2 regions of the Rhodococcus sp. F64268 genome follow, and region 2 is predicted to be linked to the other one. Evidence: riboswitches for the same ligand, from Rfam matches in the RefSeq annotation. Region 2 holds a riboswitch; the other holds the start of a gene.

Region 1 (4,415 bases), on a different contig from region 2:
GGTTCGGACCACCCGTGGGAGGTTCGCACGATGCGCACCCCGTCGGAATCCAGCCACCGCGCGACCAGGCCTATCTCTTCCGAGGCCGCACCGCGCAGCGGACCCGGACCGGGCAATACCGTTTCCGCACTGGCAGCGATCGCTTCGACGACCGGCATGGGTCGTACGCCGCGTTCCGCAACACCCGCCGACGCGAGCCGGCCGGAGCGCACCACTGCGAAATCCCACCCGCCTTCGGGGCGCGGGCGGGCAGCGATCAATTCGTCGATGGCTGCGAGTGCCGCGAGGCGCTGCGTGCGTCGTAGCGCACGGATCGCGTCGGCAGTGCGGTCGCGTAGCCGTGCCGCGTTCTCGAACAGTTCCTTGCCTGCCAACTCGTCGATGCGTTCGTGGGCCTGCGCGATAGAGGAGGCATCCTGGCCACGCAGGAGCGCACGTGCCCGCAGAACCTGAGCGGAGTACTCCTCGGGGCTCTGCGGCCCGAAGGAGGCTGCCGAGCAGGCGCCGACGGCGTCGGGTCGGCAGCGGTCGCCGTGGCGAGCGGAACGGCCGATCCGGCGGGTGCAGGTGCGTAGTCCGGTGAATTCGGCAAGGGTCGCCGCCACATCGGCGGCACTGTTCCGGACGGAGAACGGGCCGAGTGCGTCGGGCGAGGGCGTCCGCGAGATCGCCAGGCGTGGAAACGGTTCGTCGGTGAGCGTGATCCACCACCCACGGGTGGGGTATTTGGAACGTCGATTGTATGGGGGCGTGTGGGCGGCGATGAGCCGGAGTTCGCGAACCCCGGCTTCGAGGCCGTGCGCGCATTCGACGTGGTCGATGCGAGTCGTCAGCGCGACCATCTCGCGTAGACGCGGTCGGGTTTCCGAACCCGTGAAGTAGCTGCGGACACGACGACGTAGATCTACGGCCGTGCCGATATAGAGTGCCTCGTCCGAGGGGCCCCGGAACAGGTACACGCCGGGGCGCTGTGGCAGATGTGCGGCGAGGGTGCGTTTGGCACGCTGTTCCGCCGTGACGGCGGGGAGGTAGTCGCGTAGTTCGGTGAGGCTGTGGACCCCCTGGTTGCCGACGCGCTCGATGAGGGCGTGCAGGACGTCGACGGTTGCGCGCGCGTCGTCCAGTGCGCGGTGTGTGGGCCGTGTCGAGACGCGGAACAGTTCGGCGAGTGCAGAGAGTTTCACCGAGGGTGCCTCGTCGCGCCCGAGGACCCGCCGGGCCAGTTTGACGGTGCAGACGACGGGGAACCGCGGCCACGGAACATCGCACTGGGCGGCCGCGGCGCGGAGGAAACCGGTGTCGAACCCGGCGTTGTGCGCTACGAGGACCGAACCGGTGGCGAATTCGAGGAAGGCGGGAAGCACTTCCTCGATGCGTGGCGCCTGATAGACCATCGCCGTGGTGATACCTGTGAGGCGGACGATCTCGGGAGGGATGGACCGGCCTGGGTCGACCAGGGTCGCGAACTCGCCGAGGACTTCACCGCCGCGCACCTTCACTGCGCCGATCTCCGTGATGGCGTCGTCGCCGGAGCGTCCACCGGTGGTCTCGAGATCGACCACGACGAAGGTGGTGTCGCGGAGGGGAGTGTCGAGCTCGTCGAAACTGAGTTGGACACCGTGGACGGTGTCGGAGGCGGTAGGGGACGACGTCATGCGCATGAGGGTAGAAACCGCCTCCGACACCCACGGAAACCGGACTTTCCGGCACCGATGAGACGAGGATCACAGGACGCCTGGAGGGGGTGGATCGGATCGGTGTCTGCGAGGCGCTGCCTTCGGGGCGGGAGGCGGTCGCCGTACTGTGTTCGCGTGGTCGCTTCGGGGGCTGCAAAGAGGTTGCGAGACGCTCTGAGCTGGGATGAGTTACGGCGGTGTGCAGACTGTTCGCGTGGGCCATCCGGATCGGGCCGACACCCGAGGATAGTGACCCTCAGTGCCGTTATCGGGTTGTTATCAATGTGGCCCAATTCGAGTCCCAAACCGCGCGAAACAGACTTAATGCGCATTTTCGGCGAGTTCGGGTTGGCCTCGGTGATGCAGTTTCGTAACCTTCCTGAGACCAAGCGGAATAGTTCGTCCGGCCCACTCCCGAGGGTCGGAGCCGCTAGGTAACCGCCTAATCGGCCGCTCGACATGAGCGTCCGAGCCGGGGACCCACACGTGTTACTGGGGTGAATCCCTTCCGTCGCACTCGCGGCGAGGGGTAGGGCTGATCTTCCGGCCCGAATCCGTCAGCTAACTCGGTCGGCGGGTGAACGGAAGAATTGGAGAACAACCCCTCGTGGTCTCGCAGAACAACAAGCGTGCAGTGCGTCGCGCCCTCGTCGCCGGTGCCCTCGCGCTCGGTGCAATCACCGTCACCGCCGGACCGGCGATGGCAGAGCCCGTCACCATCCCCGGTGTCGGCACTTTCGAACTTCCCGCAGGTGTGACCCTGCCTCCGGAGGTCACCAACCTCATTCCGCCTGCTCCTGAAGCCGCCCCCGCCGCCCCGTTCACCGCGCCGTTCAGTTCGGTCGGTCAGCGGGCAGCCGACGCCGCGCTCAGCAAAGTCGGCTCTCCGTACGTCTACGGCGCCACCGGCCCGAACGCGTTCGACTGCTCGGGTCTTGTGCAGTGGGCGTACCAGCAGGTCGGACTCAGTGTCCCGCGTACGAGCTACCAGCAGGCCACTGCGGGTCAGGCTGTGTCGGTCGGTGCGCTGCAGCCCGGCGACGTCGTCTCCTTCTACGGCGGCAGCCACACCGGTATCTACATCGGCAACGGCAACATCGTGCACGCCTCGACCTCGAGCCAGCCGGTGAAGGTCGCTCCGCTGGACTCGATGCCTGTGGACGGCGCTCGCCGTTTCTGATCGACGAGCAGTGCCTTGTGAGGGTGGATCGGTGGCTACCGGTCCACCCTCACTTCATTGACGGGTGCGGCCTATGGTGGCGAACACCGCAAATAACGAATTGCGATGCGCTACCCGTGGGTAGACACGAAGCTATACGGTTCCGTAACCTGATCGAGATCTTTGCGAAAGGAAGACAAGCGTCGTGTTCTCCGTTCCCGTCAGACGGTCCGTTCGCACTGCTCTCACCGCATGGGTACTTCTCCTCCTTGCTCTGACCTCCGCGCCGGCCGTGGCCGACCCCATCGGCGACAGTCCCACCGCCAAACTCGAGCATCTCGCCGACCTGTCACGTCGGTCCGAGCAGGCCACCGAAGCGCTGCACCACGCAGGGGTCGAACTGGAAGCCCGGCTCGCGGAGCAGCGCGACCTCGATGCTCGTGCCGCCGCCGATCGCGACGCGCTCGCCGTAGCTCAGGCCGAAGTGGCCCGCTTCAAACCCACTGTCGACAAGCTCGCCCAGGCCAACTACCGAGGTTCGCGCACCAATCGTCTCTTCGCCGTGATGGTCAGCGACTCGCCCCAGCAGTTGCTCGACCAGATGGTGATGCTCGACGTCCTCGGCGCGCAGACCGATCGTGAGATCGAAGGGTTCCGCCGGGCGACCGACGCAGCAGTGGCCGCCGCGTCGGCATCTCAGGACTCGGCCGAAGCCGCGCGCGTTGCAGCCGAACAGGCGCAGACGCTGCGCGACGACCTCCAGCGTCAGGAAACCGAACTCGAAGTACAGATCGCCGCTGTTCTCGAGGCCTTCGACAACCTGAGCGACGAGGAGAAGTCGATCCTCGCAGGGACCCCGTTCCCACCCGGTCTCGACGCCGACCGCATCATGCAGCACCTCATCCCCGGCAACGGCGCGGGAGCCCTTCGAGCCGCACTCACCCGGATCGGCGACCCCTATGTGTGGGGAGCCACCGGACCCGACCAGTTCGACTGCTCCGGACTCGTGGTCTGGGCGTACCAGCAGGTCGGAAAGACCGTGCCGCGATCAAGTCAAGCGCAAGCTCAGGGCGGAACGCCGGTCTCGCGCGAGAACCTCCAGCCCGGCGACGTCATCATCTTCTACAACGACGCCTCCCACGTAGGCATCTATGCGGGGGATGGAAACATCGTGCATGCCTCCACGTTCGGTGTCCCCGTCAAGGTGCAGTCGATGGACAGCTTCCCGTTCCACAGTGCGCGGCGCTACTGACCGTCTCCGGAGACCTACCGACACGACAGTCGGCACAGAGCATGGCGGGAGACGCCGCATACACTTGCCGCCGTGCCCGCGCCGGAGACCCTGCCCCGAATCCGTCGTCGACTGCCGTGGGAATGGATCGGGCTCGCCGCCCTCGTGGTTGCGGCGACGACAGTCGGAGTGCTGTTCGTCGACCTCGACGCAGATGAGCAATCCGAATCCGCCGTCCGTGTGGAGTTGCAAGCGCTTCTCGATTCCTGGGCGGAAGCCGTACGTACCGACGACCGTGCAGCATTCGCCGGGATTGTCGACACCGGTACCGGTACCGGTCCCGAGTTGC
Region 2 (4,415 bases):
ATCCTCGCCCGCCGGTGCGAAGCCGGCCGCTCGCAGCGAGGTGAGTACCTCGGCGAGGGGTGCCTGCGAGATCGCAACGGTCGGGGCGACCGCGCGCAACGCCAACGTCGCCGCGACCGGTGCCGCGAGCACTTCTGCGAGAAGTGCCGGATCGTCGGCGCGCACGAACGACGACGCGATGCCGGCACGCAGACGACCGTGGCGCCGTGCCACGTCGTCGATCAGGTAGGTCAGGGACTGGGGGACGGGTGTGCGCGAATGGGCCGAGAACAGGGCGTGCAGATCACCGGCACCCAGGCCCGCGTCGAGCGCGCGGCGCACACTGCCCTCACTGATCCGGTAGACGGTGGCGGCACCGGCCGATTCGACGTCGGCGACGAGTGCGACCCGCCCGGCCAGTTCTGCGACGAGCGGACCCGGAGCGACGACGGTGAGGTCGGCCTGGACGAGGACGTAGTCGACAGGATCGGGGAGTGCGTTCGCCATCTCCGCCTCGGCGTCGCCGCCGTGGAGCAGCGCCTTGCCCGGTGAGCCGAGGCTGCCGTGAGCGACCAGTGCGAGTGCGGTGGCCTCGCGAATCGTCTCGGACACCGTCTCGTGGCCGAAGTGACCTGCCGACCGCGGCCGCCGCCATGCGGCAATGGCCTGCACCTCGGCGGTGGTCGGCGCGACGTGGTCGGCAAGGACTTCGAGGAGCAGTCTGCGGTCGTAGGCCGCGGTCGGGGAGTTCACCTCCGCGGACAGGGCTGCGATCGGCTTGTCGTTCTGATCCCGGCGCCCGATCAACCAGGGCCGTCGTGGTGCGTCGAGCCACGCGCCGGCGAGCACCGCCCAACGATGCGCGGTGTTCGCGGTGAGCCATCCGTCCGCCGAGGTGGTGGGAGCCCAGTAGTCGTCGATGTCGCCCGATGGGGCGGGGTCGGGATTTCCGCGTGCGATGAGTCCCGCAGCCGCGAGTACCTCGACGAGCAATGCGGTGTGGTCGTCGGTGAGGTCCAGTGCCTTCGCCAGTCGGTGGAGTTCGCGAACCCCGAGGCCACCGGAACGCAGAGCGGGAGCGGGTTGTCGGCCCAGTGCGGTGACCAGGTCCTCGCAGTGACGCAGCAGCTCGAGGGCGGCCCCTGCTGCGGTGCTGTTCGTGTCGGTGGCAGCCTTGGTGCCTGCCTCGACGCTCGGAGCGAGCAGCGATGCCGGATCGAACGGTGCTTCGCCCCGTAGCGCTTGCCCGACCTTGTGAGGAAGTTCGACCGTCTCGTCGTCGATGCGGGTGAGCAACCCGGATGCCAGCAGCCTCTGGACGGGCCGCGTCTCGTCGGAGCCAGGAGCGGCGTCGCGGGTACGCCCGATGGGTGACGTGCGTGCCAGGGTGTCGAGGATTCCGCGCTGCGCGGGGTCGAGTTCGGCGAGGACGACGTCGAGTTCCTCGCGGGTGAACGCGTCCGTCTCGGGGGTGCGCCCGACCCGCCACGGCACCGCTTCCACGGCAGCCGCAACCAGACGCAGACCCTCGGGTGTGTCCCACACCAGCAGGACGGAACGCAGCCGGTCGAGAATCCGATCGACGGCCTTGGCGGTGATCCGTCCCCGCAGATCATCGACGAGAGTTTTCCGGGCCACCGCCTCATCTACGGCCCCGAGACGGGCAAGTGCCTCGATGATTCCGAACTCGGCGGTCGTGAAGTCGTTCGCTGCGCGGAACACCGACGCGCGCTGACGTGCGCGGTTCGCAAGCACGCCCATGGACGCGGGTGGGGGCACCACCAGGTCCGGTCGCGAGCGCAGAAGCTCGACGAGTTCCGTGTCGCGGCGATCGGACAGCCACCGGGCAAGAGAGTCCGATCCGGTGTCGGGGGCGGGCGTGGTGGGTGTCATCCGCTCCAGATTAGGCACCTGGGATGGCCTGAGACGAACTCACCTGCCAAAATGAGCGTCATGGCTGACAAATCGAAGAACCTCTACGTCGATCGCGGATGGCCGGAGTTGGCAGACGGTGACCACGCGGTCACCGAACTGTCGTCGACGCGTTCGGGTCCGCTCTCCCCGTACGGCGAGGACGCCGTGTTCCCGGTCCCGGCGGACGAGCTTCCGTACACGCACCCGCGTACCGTCATCAACCGCTGAGTTCCTCGATATCGAGACTTCCTCGACTGCCGGACTCCCGACAACAAGAACCCCGCACCGATCCGGTGCGGGGTTCTTCAGTTTGTGTCGCTGTGTGCTGCCTACTGGGGCAGAACTGCGCGGACTGCGTCGAGGACGGCCGGGTCGAGCGCGATACCGGCGGCCTGCAGGGCGTCGACACCCTGCTCGAAGCCGTCGATGATGCCCTGGGCCTCGGCGGGCAGCTCCGGAACCTCGGCGAGCTGCGGAACCGCACGGTTCTCGGTGACCGGCGCGGGGGTGGACTGAGCGGGGGCGCTGGGGGCCTCACGCTGAGTCGGAGCGCTGGACAGTCCGAGGCTCGAGGAGCAGGACGGCCATGCGCCCCAGCCCTGGCCCGCGAGGACACGCTCGGCGACGACGATCTGCTGGTCGCGGCTGGCCTGGTTTGCGGTGGGCGCGTATTCCTGGCCGCCGTAGGCGTTCCAGGTGCTCGGCGAGAACTGAAGGCCGCCGTGGTAGCCGTTGCCGGTGGCGATGGCCCAGTTGCCGCCGGACTCGCACTGTGCGAGGCGGTCCCAATCGGAATCGGGTGCTGCCGCGGCGGTGCCGCTGAAGGCGACACCCGTGACGCCGAGGACGGCGCCGGTCAGCGCGAACTTCGCGACGGTCCGGCCGGTGTTGGTGGGCTTGCGATGGCGTCCGCTCATGTCGGTTCCGTTTCCTCTCCGTACGCGCCTACGAGGTCAGCTGTCGGGTTCGGACTGAAGAGGTAGTCCGGCCGTTGCGCTCGTCGAGCGTTCCGGCTTCACCCCAAGGCCTGTCGCGTGAGCGGCGGGCCGGGCCTCCGGGGAAGCGTCCGGCGGGGGCCGGGTGCTTCCGAGGGAGACCGGTTGGGTCCCCCGTTTCCTGTCCCTTTGTGGATCGTTCGTCGGGATAACCGGACTTCCGCGGGACAGGAATTTGGCGCGGCGGGCCCGGGTTGGTCGGACCAGGCGGTTCGACCGAAGACGACGGTAACGGTTCGGGTGGGCGAGTGTCACCAATTGATAACGCGCGACCGGTCGCGCAGTCGAGGCTGTGCTGGGGCGATGCTCGAGAGAACTCGCTGGTAGTCGCGCGAGTAGACCGTCTCTGCCGTTTCGAGCCCGCCTTGTTATCAGCTCGTTATGTGATTAAGGTCACAGGTATGTCGGGCGTGAGTCGACGGAAACGATGTCTTTTCCGAGCGGCATCAGGGAGATCGGGATCATCTTGAGGTTCGCAATCGCGAGCGGAATGCCGATGATCGTGATGGCCATCGCGATCGCCGTCGCGATGTGCCCGAGCGCCAGCCAGATGCCTGCCACCACGATCCAGATCACATTCCCGATCAGGGAACCTGCCCCCGCGGTCGGCTTGTCGACTGTCGTCTTACCGAACGGCCACAGTGCGTACACGCCGATGCGGAAGGCGGCGATACCGAACGGGATGGTGATGATGAGGATGCAGCAGATGATCCCCGCGAGGAAGTACCCGAGCGCCAGCCACAGGCCGCCGAAGATCAGCCAGATGATGTTGAGAACGACCCTCATGAACCGTTACCGCCCTTCGAGCGCCGACCTGACTGCAGCGCGAACGCGATTGCCAACGCGAAGCCCAGCGGCCACGCGAGAGTGAGTAGGAACAGGACGAGACCCGGCTTGCCGTCGGTGACGATCGGTGTCAGGAAGATTGCGACCACTGCCACGATGCCCACCAGGAAGCACGCGATGGCGGCGTTGAGCAGGCCCCGACGGGGTGCACGAGCTGAATCGGAAGAAGAGTTACCCACGTGTCCACGGTAGTCGCCGGCAGTCGGGGGCGGAATGTGCGCCGGGGTACACTGAATGCGTCTGCGCGTCCCGCTCGATGAGTTTGGGGCGCGTTGTTTTGCATGTCCATATCGTGCCCACGGGCACGGCCGTCCAGGAGCAGGTGAGCGCGGTGCCGACCGGCAAGGTGAAATGGTACGACGTCGAGAAGGGCTTCGGCTTCCTGTCTCAGGATGAAGGCGAGGACGTCTATGTTCGCGCGTCGGCGCTCCCCGAGGGTGTCGAGAGCCTCAAAGCGGGCCAGCGCGTCGAATTCGGAATGGCGGTCGGTCGTCGCGGACCGCAGGCGCTCAAGGTCGAATTGCTCGAGAAGCCGTCGCTGCGGCAACAGGCCGGACGGCGCGAGGCACCGGCGCGTGAGCGACGCTCGCCCGACGAACTGCACGGCATGGTCGAGGACATGATCAAGCTTCTCGAAGTCGCGGTCCAGCCCGACCTCCAGCGTGGACGCTACCCGGACCG

What was found. A riboswitch is a leader RNA that binds a small molecule or an ion and turns the genes downstream of it on or off. The one in region 2 is predicted to bind cyclic di-AMP.
Region 1: it holds a riboswitch for cyclic di-AMP, as region 2 does, so the genes downstream of both, MWU77_RS19325 (C40 family peptidase) here and MWU77_RS01450 (transglycosylase family protein) in region 2, are expected to answer to the same signal.

The regions. Positions count from the first base shown of each region.
Region 1 is NZ_JALKAI010000008.1:236,956-241,370, reverse strand. Features, by position in the region: gene MWU77_RS19330 (DEDD exonuclease domain-containing protein) at 1-1,655, opposite strand, end outside; cyclic di-AMP (ydaO/yuaA leader) riboswitch at 2,106-2,268, shown strand; gene MWU77_RS19325 (C40 family peptidase) at 2,284-2,856, shown strand; gene MWU77_RS19320 (C40 family peptidase) at 3,041-4,087, shown strand; gene MWU77_RS19315 (hypothetical protein) at 4,160-4,415, shown strand, end outside.
Region 2 is NZ_JALKAI010000001.1:316,232-320,646, forward strand. Features, by position in the region: gene MWU77_RS01440 (helicase-associated domain-containing protein) at 1-1,872, opposite strand, end outside; gene MWU77_RS01445 (hypothetical protein) at 1,933-2,121, shown strand; gene MWU77_RS01450 (transglycosylase family protein) at 2,223-2,810, opposite strand; cyclic di-AMP (ydaO/yuaA leader) riboswitch at 2,820-3,063, opposite strand; gene MWU77_RS01455 (YccF domain-containing protein) at 3,282-3,674, opposite strand; gene MWU77_RS01460 (hypothetical protein) at 3,671-3,913, opposite strand; gene MWU77_RS24590 (cold-shock protein) at 4,066-4,415, shown strand, end outside.